3 regions of the Pseudophaeobacter arcticus DSM 23566 genome follow, and region 2 is predicted to be linked to each of the others. Evidence: riboswitches for the same ligand, from Rfam matches in the RefSeq annotation. Region 2 holds a riboswitch; each other region holds the start of a gene.

Region 1 (5,357 bases), on a different contig from region 2:
CGCGGCGAAAGGTAAAACCTTTGCCGCGATCCGATGAAGCTTTTGTGACCTCTTTGACGCAGAGACGCCAAAATGGATTTACATGAAGCCAAGCTCTAGGCGGGCCTCGTCTGACATCATCTCCATTCCCCAGGGCGGCTCCCAGGTGATGTCAACATCGACGGATTTAACACCTGGCACCGGCGAGATCGCGTCAACAATCCAGCCTGGCATCTCACCGGCGACGGGGCAGCCGGGCGCGGTGAGGGTCATGATGATCTGCACGTCGTTTTCATCAGAGATGTCGATGGTGTAGATCAGGCCCAGCTCATAGATATTGACCGGAATTTCAGGGTCGTAGACTGAACGACAGGCCTCTACGATCTGATCGAAAAGCGGGTGTTCAACGGAAGACGGCGCAATCAGCGGCGTACCTTCAAGCGGTTCGGAAGCGTTGGTCATGTCGATCCCTGACAGTTAATCCGACTGTTTATATAGGGAAACTGTGGGTGGAGGTCCAGAGGGCGCGAAAGAAAGCCGGTAGTTGGAGCTGGAGACACCAGGAACAGACATTTGAGCTGGCAGCACCAATGGCGGCTTTGCGGACGGAGCGGCTATTCACCGCCAAGGCTGCTTTCGGTCCGGTGTACGAGGGGACCTTTCTCTGGACCGACAAAGGCCATGGCTCCGACGACGCCATCCACTTCTATGCCTTCGAATTGATCGACCAACCGGATGGTGTGGACATAAAGCGGCTTATGAATGACACTCATCTAAAGGTTGAGAGTTACATTACCGCCGGGAAAAGATATTGGGAGGTATCAAGGGACTATGGGGAGAAACAGAAAAACGAAATTCGAAAGCGTTCTGGATTTTTCGCGTGTTTTGGCTCCTGAAAACTTCCCTCACGATAGCCTGAGATTCATAGAATCGAAGCTGAGAAGTATCGAAATGTTAGCCTATGATTTGCCAAAGTTGGCGGACGCTCATTTTGGCCAGGAGTTCACGCGTACAGATGAAAACCCGGAGATTGAGATATACAATACAATCTTTCAGGTTAGGATTGCGAGTTCCTGCGAGTCTTTGTGTAGCTCAGTTTACGGCGCTGGCGAGATAGCAGCAAAGTTTATTGGGCCGAGGTTGCACCCGCAACGACCAAGTGACTTTAGGGGGCTAAAGGAACGCTTGAAGACCGGGGATTTGGAAAGTTATGGACTGCACCCGATACTCTTCGACTTTGAAAGGCATGAGACAATATTAGCCGTTCGTAGCGAAACCTCGCACTACTCATCGGTATTTGTTGCTATGCCAGATTCTGAACGAAAGACATTGTGCTTCAAAACTCTCAGTGAGGATATGAAGGGTATTGAAAGCTCTGAGATATCGCTGGAGGAATTTGTTTCCGGTGCACTCGCATCAGTTGATAACATCAAGCGTCTGATATGTATCGTTTTCGATAACGTCATATTTCCTAAGCTAGACCTAAGCAGAATGATACGGGGCAATGTAGATCGAGACAGTCGTGGCATGCCCATCGTCAAAAACGGTAGAATGACACCACTGCCAGATGTCTCTGTAAGAGACCATATTTTGCGGTCTGGCTTAGGGCATCTGCTTTAATCACTTGCAGCTGTATGTGAAGGCGCAGACAAAAGCCGTGGTTTCTGTTCCGCTCTACGCTCCGCTTCACACCAGCACATTTGCTTAGACAGAACCCCGGGGCCAAACCTCAGAGGTTATGGGGGGTGGTTCACTGTCGGGAGCGCCCGTTCGCCACATCAAGCGATGAACCGCCGCCGAAGCCCAGGATACCCATCACCCCGGCCACGCGTCCGGATTCCACTGCCTGCAGGAGCGTTTCACGAGCCTGCATTCCGGCGCCCCAAAACCTCACCGTGAAGCTCTTTTCCAGCGAGCTGATTCGAACTCCCTTCTTGACAGACCTGCCAAGGCCTGACTAAGTCGCGAGCATTCTGGTCCGGCTGGGAGACCACCCGGATAATAGGGAACACGGTGAGGTGTAGCCAACAGGCGCCGAATCCGTGACTGCCCCCGCAACTGTGAGCGGAGAGCACTGCTGCAACAAGCCACTGCCCCATGGGGTGGGAAGGCGTAGCAAGGCCTCGACCCGCGAGTCAGGAGACCTGCCAGAATGATCACCCTGTCCGGGTGCGGGACGCGCCAAGGACAACGGACTTCCGTAGTGGTGGCAATTTTCACCGTCTGCGGGGGCATTGCCTCACGAAGACTCTCATTTTGACCTTGCTGTCCGCTCTGGGCAGCAGCTTGGCCTATGCTGTGTCATCAGGCCGGGAGGAATAGAACTATGCGCAAGGCACGCCTGTCCTTGGCTGCGGCTTTGGCCGCGACCCCCGCTATTGCATTGGCCCAAGACTCTGAAGTTACCGATCTGGGCGAGATCATCATCTCTGGTGGCTTCACCCCCATTGAGGCCCAAAGATACGGCCGCTCGGCCTCGGTTCTTACCAGCGAAGAAATTCAGGAGCGCGGCATCACCACCGTCCAGGACGCCCTGCGGGCAGTGCCCGGCCTGATGGTCAACGGCTCCGGCGACAGTTTCACTCAAATCCGCATTCGCGGCGGTGAAGCCAACCACACCCTGATCCTGATTGATGGCGTCGAGGCCTCCGGCGGGGATAGCGAATATATCCTGTCCGGTCTGGACACCGCTAACATCGAACGCATTGAGGTGCTGCGGGGGCCACAATCGGTGTTTTATGGCTCCAATGCATCGGCCGGGGTGATCAACATCATTACCAAGACCGGCGGCATCGGCACCGAATATGGTGGCGGCGCCGAGATCGGATCTGACGGCTACCGCGCCTCTGCACGGGTATCCACACGCTCCGCGCGTGGTGGTCTCTCCTTCAGTCTCGCCCACGACCAAGACGATGGCTACGACACCTCCGGCGATGGCGGCGAAAAAGATGGCATGCGCCGCACGACGCTGCAGTTGAAAGGCGACTATCTGGTCACGCAACGATTGCAGCTCGGCTTCAACCTCCGTACCTCGGATGAGCGCTACGACAGCGACAGCACCTCCTTCACAGCGACCGATGCGGCCAGCTATGTTGTGGACGATCCAACCCAATTCAGCGAGCGGGACGAGCGCCTGGCACAGATCTATGCCGAGCTGGACACCCTGGGTGGTCGTTTGAAACATCGCCTGTCTTTTGAGCGCACCGATTTTGACCGCGCCAGCAATGGTGGCACCGCAACCGAGACCAAGACCGAAGCAGCCAAATATCTACTCAGCTTTGGTCTGGATGGGCAGCCTGTCGATCAGGCCAATCACCAGCTAAACGCGATGCTGGAATGGGAAGAGGAATCCAGCAGCAGCAATCCGCTTTATGCACGCAGAACCAACTCATTTGCCTTCGAGTACCGTGGCAGCTTTGCCAATGGCCTGGATCTACAACTTGGTGTGCGGCGCGACAACAACAGCGCTTTTGAGGATGCAACCAGCTGGACGGCGAGCGCCTCATACACCTTTGCAGGCAGCGGCGTGCGTTTGCATGGCTCGGCAGGAACCGGCATCGTAAACCCCTCCTATTTCGAACTTTTTGCCAATTCTACTTTTGGCACCACCACATATCTCGGCAATCCGAACCTGAAACCGGAAGAAAACCGCAGTTTTGACATTGGTGTCGAGGTCCCGTTCCTGCAGGGGCGCGGGTTGGTTGACGTGACCTATTTTGATGAGACCCTGACGGGTGAGATCGAAAGCTATGTGGTGAACCCCACCACCACATCCTACCGTAACCAGGCGGGTGACAGTGACCGAAAGGGCGTCGAACTTTCGGCAAGCCTCGACGCCACCGATACCCTCGATTTGCGTCTGTCCTACACCTATCTGGACGCCACCAATCCCGATGGCTCCGTCGAGATCCGCCGCCCAGAGCACGAGCTGTTGCTGAGCGCGACCCTGCAGGCCTTTAATGGCCGTGGCTCCGTAACGGCTGACCTCCGCCATGTGGCCGGCAATTGGGACAGCCAGTTCTTTGGCTCCTATGCCACCGCCCAACTACCAGACTACACCACCGTGGATCTATCGGCCCAGTATGAGCTAACAAACAACGTGGTATTGACAGGCCGTGTCACCAACCTGTTTGACGAGGATTACGCGGATGTCTGGGGCTATGCCAAGCGCGGCCGTGCCGCCTATATCGGCGTAAAGGCCTCGTTCTGATCCATGCGCAAACTGCCCGGAATAGCACTGGCCCTGTTTTGGGCCGCCACTGGCGCCTTTGCCGGGCCCGCGCGCGTGGTTTCAATGAACCTCTGCACGGATCAGCTGGCCATGCTGCTGGCGGCCCCCGGGCAGCTGGCCTCGGTTTCCTATATCGCCCGCGACAAGCGTGCCTCGGCCATGGCGGACACAGCCATGGCCTATCCGGTCAATCATGGTCAGGCAGAAGAAATCTACCTGATCAAGCCCGATCTGGTCATCGCCGGTGCCTATTCAACACGGGCAACAACCGACATGCTGCAACGTCTTGGACTGCGCGTTGAGGTCTTCCAACCCGCCAACTCCCTACAGGATGTACGCAATCGCATCCGCGAAATGGGCGAGGTCCTGCAGCGGCAGGAGGCCGCCGCAGACTTGCTGTCGGAGTTTGAGGCGCAGCTTACAGACCTTCTGCCAGAGCCCGAGCCCGAGCCAGAGCCTGGGCCGCAGCCGCGTGCCGCGCTTTATGCCGCCAACAGCTATACCTCCGGTCCAAAAACCCTGGCTGGCCAAATCCTCGAGGCGGCGGGGCTTGGCAATATTGCTGCCGAGCTTGGCTATGAGCGTTCTGGAAAACTACCGCTGGAGGTGCTGGCCATGGCGCAGCCAGACCTGCTGGTTGCAACCTCCCCCTATCCGCGTGCCGCGCGCAGTGAGGAAAACCTGGCCCACCCCGTGGTGCGTCAACTGATGTCCCATGCTGCCTCTGGCCAGATGCGTGATGCGGATTGGGTCTGCGGCACGCCGCATGTGCTGCGCGCCATAGAAAAGCTGGCTCAGGAACGCCGCCATTTGCTGGAAAAGGAAAGCCTGGAATGACTCGATTGATGCTCTTGCTTTTTGCCACAGTTGTGGCGCTGTTCCTGATCTCGCTTTCTCTGGGCCCTGCAGATGTGGGAATGGGGGACAGCCTGGCGGCGTTGTTTGATGACAGCTATGGCCCCTTGACCTTGGTGATGCAGGAGATCCGGCTGCCCCGCGCCATTCTGGCCGTTGTCATTGGTGGTGGGCTTGGCCTGGCCGGAGCCGCAATGCAGGGCTATCTGCGCAACCCGCTGGCTGAACCGGGCCTGATCGGGGTGTCCTCCTCGGCAGCCCTGGGGGCGGTGCTGGCCATCAACACCGGGCT
Region 2 (5,357 bases):
TGATCGGCGCGGGCCTGGGCGCGGGTTTGGATGATCTGTTCGGCGACCGCAGCCAAGGGGCCAGAGAGGCTGATCTGGTTTTCCATGCCGGCATAGGCGGACCACCAGATGTCCACCCCTGTGGGGTCGATGGCCTGAAACGAGCATTCCCCATCCAGCATGATCACCAGGGTATCGGCACTCTCAGGCCAGCCGTTGTCGCGCAGCTGTCGCCCGGTGGTCACGGTAAAGGGCGCACCAATCTCGTTCAACGGAATGGCATGGGCGGCGGTCAGCGCCTGGATCGAGGTCACGCCGGGAATGACCTCTAGCGTGATATCCTGCGTGGCCTTCAGGCGCTCGGCGATGCGCATGGTGCTGTCATATAGCGACGGATCCCCCCAGACCAGAAAGCCAACCCTGACCTTGCCGCCGGGGCAGTGGTCGCGGATGGTTTTGATCCAGACCTCGGCAATGGCATCGTGCCAGTGATCCACGCGGGCGGTGTAGTCCTGGATCGCGGGGTCGCGCACCGGCAGGGCAAATTCAACAATACGCGGGCCGGGGGCCTGGATCACCTGAGCGCAGATCTGCTGGCGCAGCCCGGCGAGGTCGTCTTTGCCCGCGCCCTTGTGCGGGATCAGGATCAGATCGCAGGCATTGAGCGCGGCGACTGCCTGCAGGGTCAGATGCTGCGAGTTGCCGGTGCCAATGCCAATGAGCGAAAGCTCGATCACGGCGGCCGTGCTGTCATTGTTCATCTGTCGGGCTCCTGCCAAAAAGAAACACGGCCCGCTATGGCGCCGTGTTTCAGCATAATCAAGCCCGGATCCGGCTGCATCGCGGGATCGGGCCGCTGTGTATCGACTTCGCGTCAGGTCAGGCGGCAGACCGGGGCTGCAACCGGGGCACCAAGGGGTCAGGGGTTGTCGATGATCACGCTGTCAGCAATCGGGTCTGTCCCGATCATCAGCGGGCTGTGGCTATTTGCGTTCAGCCCCACGGTGATTTCGACGCTGCCCTTGGGCAGATCGCCCAGATGCAGCCAGTTGCCATAAAGCCGGGTCAGCTTGCTGCCGTTGATATAGACATGGGCATGACCTTCGCCGGGGCGATCCGCAGTGGAGACATGTTCGGGCGAGAAGATGAAATTCTCTGTGGTGACCTGCAGGTTCCAGCCGGACATCGGGTCCTTGTGGACGTCTATTGCAATTTTGGGCGCGGTGCTGCCTGGGGTGATCATCAGAGGTTGGCTATGGGCGTGACCGGCGCTTTCCATCTGGTGTTCTGCCCCTCCGTGCTGGGCAGGGTCGCCGTGGTCGTGGCCGGTGAAGGTGATGCCATTGCCGGCAGCAACAACAAAGCCGATGCCACAGCCAAAGGTAAGCCCAATGGCAAAGAGAGCGAGGGAACGGGACATTCTTGATCCTTTGAAACGGAAACCTCCGCCAGTGGCGATGCACCGACGGAGGTTTTTTTCGATTACGCGGCGGCGGTGCGCTGTGCTTCCGATTGCCAGAAATAGCCAGCAAAAGTGCCAAGCAGAACCCAGGCGGCCATGCCAACGCCAAGGGCGCGTGCGGCAAACAGCGCGCCGATCTCGGTTGGAACCGGACCGGTAAAGCTGTCTGGCTCCGGGGCGCCAATCAGATGCGGCAGCAGCAACAGCGCCACCGCAATGGCATAAGAGACCAGATTGCCGCCAAAGGCGATGAGCCACATGGCAATGCCGGCCGCAGCCACGGTTGCTGTCCACCAGATCTGGCGGTCAAAGACATCGGCAGCGGCGACGCCGGGCACTTCTGGTGCCAGGGTCAAAGCTGGCGCCAGATGGAAGGTGACAAAACCTGCCAACCCCCAGAGAATGCCCGCCCGTGCGGTGACAACATGGCCCTTGCTCTCGGCAAGTGACATCAGGGCAACCATGACCAGCGCATAGCCGGTGTAGGTCAACATGGTGAAAATGATGCTCAACCCGTCGCGCATGACGTCAAAGCCGGGCAGATCCGGATGCGCCGAAACTGCGGCGCCGCCAAAATGCACCAGCTCGCCGGTCTCATAAAGCTCGGCATGCAAAAGAACAGGCTGCACAAAAAGAAGCTGCAGCAGAGCGGTTAACAACCCTGCTGCAGCACCAGCGAACAACGCGCTGGTCAAGATACGGTTCATCATCTGCTTAGTGGCAGGGGAAGCCGGTTGCGTGACGGACATCATGGGCCGCGTCATGCAGGGCAGAAGCCTGTACGTGACCGGTCAGGGTGACAATACCCAGGCCAAGGATCACGGCAAACAGAGCTGGTGCAAAACCAATGCCTGCAGCGGATTTGTTCAGTGTCTTAGTTGTCATCATTGTTCTCCACGTCGTCACACCCGACGACAAAAGTTTCAGTCCATTACATGGCCGGTCTCCTGACTCGCAGGTCACAGCGATTTTTCCCCTTCCCGGTGGCCAGATTGGCCCCAGTGGATATGAAAAACCACTCGCTGCTCACAGTCGCGGGGGCGGTTGAGGGCGTGGCGCCGCGATTTGGTCCGCCATTCCTCATTCCCGTTTCAGCCCTGATGCTTTGCACCGTTGGACACCATGTTCATTTGTTGTGCCCTTTGTCATACTGCCCGGTCAAGTTGGAAACCGTCCCGCTTGGACAAAGATGCGACTTTTTCGGTGGGCAGGGCGATTTTGACCCGGCTGTCGGGTCTAGTCCAGATCCGCCGGGATTCGCGCGATGGCCTTCATGCGCAGCGCCCCCAGCGGGCGGGAATCTGCCAGGGTGCCATCGGGGCTTTCGTTAAAGAGCCGCAAAAAGGTGAGGATATTCGGCAGGTCCGCTGCGGTGATCTCGCCAAAGAGATAGGCCGTCTTGCCGCTTTGCCGCACCGCAAGGGTCTGCGGGCGTGTGCAGCCGGACATGCAGTCCACCTCTTGCACCCGCGCCGCGATCCCGGCCTGTTCCAGGGCCTCCGCCAGATGGCGGGGCAGGGCCAGATCGGCGCTCTTGCAGCTCTTGCAGAGGGTCAGGGTTGGCTGCGGCACCGGCTCAGCCTCCCGGGGTCAGATCGGTATCGGCCAGCGGGCCGTAGAGAATGAGAACCGGCGCAGTGGTCTCCATCGCACGCAGTACCTGTGGCAGTTCACCCACCGTATGGCAGCTGAGTTCTTGTTCGGGTGTGGATACCCCCAATGCCACCAGCGCATGGGTTTCAGGTGGCAGACCGGCTTCGACCAGCTTTTCCGCCAGGGCCGCAAAGGTGCGTTTGCCCATATAGACAACCGTGGTGGCATCCGGATCGGCCAGCGCCGCCATGTTGAGGCTATCCGGCAGGCCACCGGTGACGTCGTGACCGGTGATGAACTGCATACGGCGCGCCGTCAGCCGCCGGGTCAGCGGAATATTGGCCGCTGCCGCCGCAGCTGAGGCTGCGGTGACGCCGGGGATGATCTCAAACGGGATGCCCGCAGCACGCAGCGCAGTGATTTCTTCCTCTAGCCGACCAAAGACGCCACTGTCACCTGACTTCAACCGCACCACCTTGAGGCCGCTTTTGGCATAGTCCACCAGCAGTTGGCTGACGTGGTCCTGTTTTGGTGAGGGCCGCCCGGCGCGTTTGCCAACACCCACCAGATCGGCATCAGGGCGGGCATGAGTCAGGATCGGCCCCGAGGAGAGATCGTCAAACAGCACCGCATCGGCCGCTTCCAGCCGTTTCACCGCCTTGACGGTCAGCAGCTCCGGATCACCAGGGCCAGACGAGACAAAACTGACAAAGCCGCTCATGCGCCTTCTCCGGTGATCAGATGGAAAAAGGTGCCGGTGACATGGCCCTTGATGGAGCCGGTTTCCGGCACCGGATTGCCATCGGCATCCATGACATGGGCCAGTGGGGCGTCGGGTTCATCCAGAATGGTGCAATAGTGGAACTCATGCCCGCGCAGGGCTGCACCTGTTGCAAAGCCCGGCATCGGCGCCTGCAACTCGGCGCGGCGATAGCCCAAATGGAATTTGCGTTTCTCATAGGAGGTGACCAGGCCCAGCAGACCGGCCATCTGATGGCGGTTGCCCTCCTTGTCGATCAGAGCGTCGCCAAGGGCCATGTAGCCCCCACATTCGCCATGCACTGGCTTGGTCTCGGCATGTTTGCGCAGGCCCGCACGGAAGGTCTGGGCGGCGGCCAGGGTGCCGCCGTGTAGTTCCGGGTAACCGCCGGGTAGCCAGACCAGATCGGCGTCTTGGGCCGGGGCCTCATCCGCGAGGGGGGAAAACGGCAGGATTTCAGCGCCGGCGGCGCGCCAGCCGGTCAAAAGATGCGGATAGGTAAAGGAAAACGCCGCATCCCGTGCCAGCGCGATGCGCTGCGCCGGGGGCTTTGGCAGCCTGTTGGGGGCTGGGGCGGCTGCGCCCATGGCTGCCGATTTGAGCGCCTCAAGATCCACATGTTCGCGCAGGAAAGTGGCATAGCCTGCGATGGCGGCTTCCAGATCGGGATGTTCCACCGCCTGAATCAGGCCCAGGTGGCGTTCGGGCAGGGCAAGATCGCCGCGCCGGGGCAGCGCGCCCAGAACCTTGACGCCTGCGCGCTCCATCCCCAGCCGGGTCAGGCGTTCGTGGCGGGGGCTGGCGACCCGGTTCAGGATTACCCCCGCAAAGGGCACCTCGGGGTCGTAGGATTTAAACCCCAAAGCGGTGGCGGCAGCGGACTGCGCCTGGCCGCCCACGTCAATCACCAGCACCACCGGCCAGCCCATGCGCTTGGCGGTTTCAGCAGAAGAGCCAAAGCCGCTCTGCCCACGGGTGGCAACCCCGTCAAACAGCCCCATCGAGCCTTCGCCGATGCAGATTTCAGCCCCTGTTGCCTGTCCGGCAACCGCATCCAGCAGCTGCGCGTCCATCGCCCAGGTATCCAGATTGAAGCTGGGGCGCTTGGCAGCGGCAAAGTGAAAGGCCGGGTCGATGTAGTCGGGGCCGCTTTTGAAGGGCTGAACCGCCAGGCCGTCTTCGGCCAGCGCCCGCAGCAGGCCCAGCATCACCGTGGTCTTGCCGGTGCCAGAGGCCGGGGCGGAGATCATCAGGCCTTTGGGAAAATCAATCATCACCTTCGCTCCAGTTGGCCCATTGGCTGTCGGCGCTTTGTGGCCGGTAGCGGCGGTCGTAATCCTGCGCGTAAAGGCAGCTTTCGTCAAAACCTTCATTGCCAAGCGCCGGTCCGACCAGAATCAGCGCGGTGCGTCCGCGCACCCCGCCGGTAGCCTCTTCCAGGGTGCCAAGCGTCGCCTTGACCACCTTTTGATCTGGCCAGGTGGCGCGCCAGACCACGGCAACCGGGCATTCGGCGCCATAGCTGGGGGTGAGCCGGGCGACCACATCCTCCAGCACATGCAC
Region 3 (5,357 bases), on a different contig from region 2:
TTGGCACGCAGGGCATTTTCGGCGGCGTTTTCCAGCTCGGTGATGGTGTCGCCACCGCCGTCGTTTTCCAGCGAGATGATCCAGCGGGCCTGGGTCCAGTTTTGCAGCTGTTGCCCCAATCTGGCCGCCAGATCCTTGGGCGCGTCCGCCGTTGGCTGGATGGCAATGCGTCCCGGCTGGTAAGAGACCAAGCGCAGATAGGTCTTTACATATTCCAGCAGCAACCCGTCGCGTCGCTGACGGATCAGGTCGACCACATGTTCAAAACTTGGATAACGGGCGAGGGCCTGAAGGGTCTCTGGTGCCAGCGCTGTTGCGGTGCCATTGCCGCCCTGCGCAACCGGCGCGCCACCGGATACCATGGTGGGTCCTCCGCCCGGCGCACCGCCACCTGACGCAGGTGGTGCCATGCCCTGCATTGGAGCAGAGGCGGTGCCATAGCCACCCGCGCCCATGCCGCCGCCGGGTCCGTTCGGGGGCGGCGGAGGGCTGTCCTGCAATTTGCGGATCAGCTCTTCCGGGCTGGGCAGGTCGGCCACATGGGTGAGCCGGATCACCGCCATTTCAGTTGCCATCATCGCGTTTGGCGCGGCGGCGACCTCTTCCAGGGCTTTGAGCAACATTTGCCACATCCGGGTCAGTACCCGCATCGCCAGGGCATCGGCCATTTGCCGTCCGCGGGCGCGTTCATCCGGGCTGACGGTGGGGTCTTCCGCAGCATCAGGGGTGATTTTCACCACCGAGACCCAATGGGTGATCTCGGCCAGATCGCGCAGCACCGCCAGGGGATCTGCGCCTTCGGCATATTGCGCGCCCAGCTCTGTCAGGGCGCCGGCAGCATCGCCGCGCAGGATCATGTCCATCAGATCCAGGACCCGTCCCCGGTCGGCCAGACCCAGCATGGCACGGACCTGATCGGCGGTGGTTTCGCCGGCGCCATGCGAAATAGCCTGATCCAGCAGCGAGGTGGCGTCGCGCACCGAGCCTTCGGCGGCGCGGGTGATCAGGGCCAGCGCATCGTCGTTGATCTCGGCACTCTCAGCAGTGGCGATCTTGCCCATCAAGGCGATCATGACTTCGGGCTCAATGCGGCGCAGATCATAGCGCTGGCAGCGCGACAGCACGGTCACCGGCACCTTGCGGATCTCGGTGGTGGCAAAGATGAATTTGACGTGGGCTGGCGGCTCTTCCAGGGTTTTCAACAGCGCATTAAAGGCGCTGGTGGAGAGCATATGCACCTCATCGATGATGTAGATCTTATAGCGGGCCGATGCGGCGCGATACTGGACCGAATCGATGATTTCACGAATGTCTCCGACACCGGTGCGGCTGGCCGCATCCATCTCCATCACATCGACATGACGGCCTTCCATGATGGCGGTGCAATGTTCGCAGACCCCGCAGGGCTCGGTGGTGGGCTGACCGGTGCCATCGGGGCCGATGCAGTTCATCCCCTTGGCGATGATCCGTGCCGTGGTTGTTTTCCCGGTGCCGCGAATGCCGGTCATGATAAAGGCCTGGGCGATACGATTGGTTTCAAACGCATTTTTCAGCGTTCTGACCATGGCATCCTGGCCCACGAGATCGGCAAATGTCTCGGGGCGGTACTTCCGCGCCAAGACTTGATACTGGGGCTGGCTGCTGTCGCTTGTGCTGTCGTTCATAGGTCTCTTGCCGGATTCGGAAGGCGGGATCGCGTCCGCGCAAGGTACGCGGGCTGGCGGGCTTCGTCCACCGCTGTTGACCAACTGGGGCTCGGCAGGTCAGACTTTGGGGGCGGTGCCTGATTTGGCGCCGGGTGCTGACCCTGCTGCGTGGTCGGTTTTATTGAGTTTTAAGGCCCGCCTTTTATGAACTGGTTTTTCGGCGCGTGTTTGTGATCGAAGTTGGGCCTGTGTATCCGGATTGTGTGATATGACTATGCCATTGTCTAAAAACACCGGGTTTGGCAGGGGCTGCTTTGGCCCGCTTGCCAGCGCGGCGGGGGGCTGGGAAAGGGCTCGGTATGGATGATCATCTCACAGACCAATCCGTGCGATCCCTCACGCTGCATGCGCTGAGTGTTGGCGATGGCATTCTGGCGCTTTGCCCGCTGCCAGGCAGTGGCGGCGACTACAAGGGAGACATGGATCACCTGCATGACTGGCAGCCAGGGCTGGTGATCTCGATGACAACCGAAGTTGAACATCTCGGCGCTGGTGCGGCGCCTTTGGGGCAGGATTTTCAGGCCATGGGCTCTCGCTGGATCCATCTGCCATTGCCAGATTTTTCCGCCCCAACCAAAGACATGCTGGCGCAATGGCCCGCGGTCAGCGCGCTGGCCTTGCAGGCTCTGCGCGGGGGCGGCCGGGTGCTGGTGCATTGCAAAGGCGGTTGCGGGCGGTCCGGCATGGTGGTTCTGCGTCTGATGATTGAGGCCGGGGAACAGCCCGACAAAGCGCTGCGTCGGCTCCGTGCTGTGCGCGCCTGCGCTGTCGAGACCGAGGATCAGATGACCTGGGCGCGGGCCGCTGCAAAACGGCCAGGAGCCAAGAAAGCCAGAAAGATATAAAGCCGAAAGATATAGGGGGCGGAGCGCAGCTTCTGGCTCTTAAACCGCCCGCCCCCCAATAAAACTTGCCGCTACAGCGCTGGGTGGACGGTTTGCGCAGTGGTCTGTTGGGGCAGAGGCTTTGGCAGGGCTTCGCCCATGGCGCAGGGGGGCTGATGCAGTTTTGCTGCGGCAAAGGCCCGGCTGTCTGGCTGGAACAGAGTATCAGCAAACAGATCCAGGGCCTCGGTATCGGTTGCTTCGGTGACGTCACAAAACACCCGAATGCGGTCGTGGGTGGCAATGAACCGGGCCGGGCAATGTCGCGCGCAGCCATCCAGAAGGCTTTCACCGCAGAGCTCAAATTCGGCGGATGTCACCGGGCGGGCCTTATCCAGCGCCCCGGCCAGCGCCGTGAGCATCCGGGACAGGGCCGGGCAGGGCCTGCCCAGGTGCATACAGATGCTCTGGGAAAAGTGATGTGTTTGTTTGGTCGTTGTCTGGTCCATCGGTGTCATGATGCGCCCTCCGCGCGCTGGCGGGAAAATCAGAAGGCGCAGGCATGAGACCAGGAGGGCGTTACCCGCAACCACCTCATGCACCCGCCCGGACTCCCCGTCCAGTTTCGAGTTACATTGGTGATGGCAGGTCTCCTGACTTGCGGGTCGATACGGTTTCGGTCCTTCCCGGCAGGGATCATATCCCCGTGCCAGTGGTTCACCCGAAGCGCTCACCGCTTACAGTTGCGGGGGCAGTCGCGGAGTTGGCAGGGCTGCAATAGCCTGGCCGCACCGCGTTCCCTTTTCATCCTGGACACAAGAACATGCATCGCAGAAACCATCTCTCCAACCGCTATCGCTGACAGATATGAGTCGTCAATCACCAATTGCGCAATTGGCACAGCAAGGCCCATACCGGCCCGGAGATACCAGTACAGAGAAAACAGTATGGACAGGATCACCCACGCCACAGCGGCAAAGGGTGGCGGGCAGGGATGGACAGCGGAGCAAGCAGCCAGGTGGCGCCGACAGTTGGGTCGTCACAGCTGTGGCTGGCCGCAACCGGGATCAGGCGCTGCGGTTCACCCGGTCTTCGGTCAGGCTGGCGAACTCTGCCACGCGCTGCTTGAAGCGGGTGTTGATCTTGGACCGCGCCAGTTTGAGCGATTGCAGCAGCAGCCGCCCAGACAGGGTTTTGGCCTGCACATTGACCTTCACCGAAAGGCGGGTGCGGCGCGGCGAGAGCGCCAATAGTTCAATCTGGCCCTTGCCAGACAGGCTGGCGCTATCGCCCTCAAAACCAATCAAGGTGGTGGGCTCGTAGTTGGAAAGCTCCAGGTGCAACTCACGGGGTTTGCCGCGAAAATCCGTCCGAATATCCCAGGCCATGCCAACCTGCGGGGTGGCATCGTCGCTCAAACGCTGTACTTCGATGCCGCGCCGGATTGCCGACCGTTCAAAGCTGGCAAAATCGGAAATCGCTTCAAAGACTTCAGCCAGAGGCGTGTCGACGTCCTCTTTACTCGTTAATTCCATGATATGCCGCCTGACCAGTGGTCAGCCCTCAGAGAGTATTATTGGATTAGGTGATAGAATAATCTCCTTAATCCAAAGTGTCCGCAAGCCAGTTTTCGAGAAGAAAATGTGCAATTGCACCCTTTCTCGCCGGTTTGATGATTGGGTGTTCTCCTGCAAAGACAGTCATCATCTCCTGACGGCTCACCCAGATTGCATCTTCGATTTCCTTGGGGTCGATGGTGATGTCGCGGCTGGTGGCCTGACCGCTGCAGCCAAACATCAGCGACATCGGGAATGGCCAGGGTTGACTGGAGAGGTAGCCAACCTCGCCAACAGAAACGCCTGTTTCTTCAAACACTTCGCGGCGCACGGCTGCTTCCAGAGTTTCCCCGGGCTCAACAAAACCGGCCAAGAGCGAATACATACCGTCTGGCCAGCCAGGTGATCGGCCCATCAGGACGTCATCGCCATGGGTGACCAGCATGATGACAACTGGATCGGTGCGCGGGAAATGCAGCGCCTTGCAGCTGGGGCATTTGCGTTGCCAGCCGGCCTGCGCGACCTGGCTTTTGCCACCGCAGCGGGCACAGAACTGGTGTGACTGATGCCAGGACAGCAGGGCTTTGGCGGTGGCGGCCAGCTCTGCCTCCAGCGGAGAGAGGCGCGCCATGATGCGGCGCAGTTCGGCAAAGACATAGCCCGTCGGCAGGTCCGGGTGCTGTTGTTCGCTCAGGTCGGCAAAACTGGCCAGGGCCATCTCATCCAATGCATCCGGCTGCCAGGCGCCAAGGTCGCAGGCAAATCGCTCTGTCCCGTCAGGCGCCACACCAAGATAGAGCGCCGCGCTGCGGTGTTCCGATGCGACGGGGTGAGAGGAGGCAATCCAGGCCAGACCATCAGGTCCACGCTCAGGATCAGAGCGCTGGCTGAGGATCTTGCCGCGCCAAGTCATGAGAACCTGCGTCTCCGGTGCGGCCCAGGCGGTCTCCAGTGCGGCGGGATCTTCTCGCAGCTGCGCCTTGCGATCCAAACCGCCACCGCCGCCAAAGGTTACCTGTTCTGCCCGTTTCATCCGTCGCTCCCTGCACTAACTGTGGTGCCAGAAACGAGCGGTTCCCCGTGATCTGGCGCATTTATGCAAAGTGATGGCCCCTTGGGGCACGAAATACCAGAGTATCTCTGATTTATTGCGCCACAGAGGTGGTGAAATTGCTGCCTTGACTTTGTTTGCCCTCAGGCTAGCTCCTTGGCAACTTGGTTAATTTTTCTTAAAGATGACGTATTTGGAGGCTTTGCAAATTTGTGAAACG

The links. Region 2 has a riboswitch for cobalamin ahead of ARCT_RS27360 (CbtB domain-containing protein). Riboswitches for the same ligand answer to the same signal wherever they lie in the genome.
Region 1: linked by a shared signal. The riboswitch ahead of ARCT_RS0109345 (TonB-dependent receptor plug domain-containing protein) and the one ahead of ARCT_RS27360 (CbtB domain-containing protein) in region 2 are both predicted to bind cobalamin.
Region 3: linked by a shared signal. The riboswitch ahead of ARCT_RS26580 (hypothetical protein) and the one ahead of ARCT_RS27360 (CbtB domain-containing protein) in region 2 are both predicted to bind cobalamin.

The regions. Positions count from the first base shown of each region.
Region 1 covers NZ_KI421507.1:1,134,306-1,139,662, forward strand. The annotation lists gene ARCT_RS0109325 (SUF system Fe-S cluster assembly protein) at 79-441, opposite strand; gene ARCT_RS27940 (hypothetical protein) at 594-752, opposite strand; gene ARCT_RS0109335 (hypothetical protein) at 760-1,599, shown strand; cobalamin riboswitch at 1,937-2,145, shown strand; gene ARCT_RS0109345 (TonB-dependent receptor plug domain-containing protein) at 2,306-4,189, shown strand; gene ARCT_RS0109350 (ABC transporter substrate-binding protein) at 4,193-5,047, shown strand; gene ARCT_RS0109355 (FecCD family ABC transporter permease) at 5,044-5,357, shown strand, end outside.
Region 2 covers NZ_AXBF01000004.1:232,321-237,677, reverse strand. The annotation lists gene cobF (precorrin-6A synthase (deacetylating)) at 1-716, opposite strand, end outside; gene ARCT_RS0101155 (hypothetical protein) at 899-1,399, opposite strand; gene ARCT_RS0101150 (CbtA family protein) at 1,462-2,151, opposite strand; gene ARCT_RS27360 (CbtB domain-containing protein) at 2,156-2,326, opposite strand; cobalamin riboswitch at 2,362-2,581, opposite strand; gene ARCT_RS0101140 (DUF1636 family protein) at 2,678-3,013, opposite strand; gene cobA (uroporphyrinogen-III C-methyltransferase) at 3,018-3,755, opposite strand; gene ARCT_RS0101130 (cobyrinate a,c-diamide synthase) at 3,752-5,068, opposite strand; gene cobM (precorrin-4 C(11)-methyltransferase) at 5,061-5,357, opposite strand, start outside.
Region 3 covers NZ_KI421507.1:3,216,359-3,221,715, reverse strand. The annotation lists gene ARCT_RS0119905 (DNA polymerase III subunit gamma/tau) at 1-1,664, opposite strand, end outside; gene ARCT_RS0119900 (protein-tyrosine phosphatase family protein) at 2,006-2,551, shown strand; gene ARCT_RS26580 (hypothetical protein) at 2,623-3,048, opposite strand; cobalamin riboswitch at 3,157-3,387, opposite strand; gene ARCT_RS0119890 (SRPBCC family protein) at 3,598-4,065, opposite strand; gene nudC (NAD(+) diphosphatase) at 4,133-5,119, opposite strand.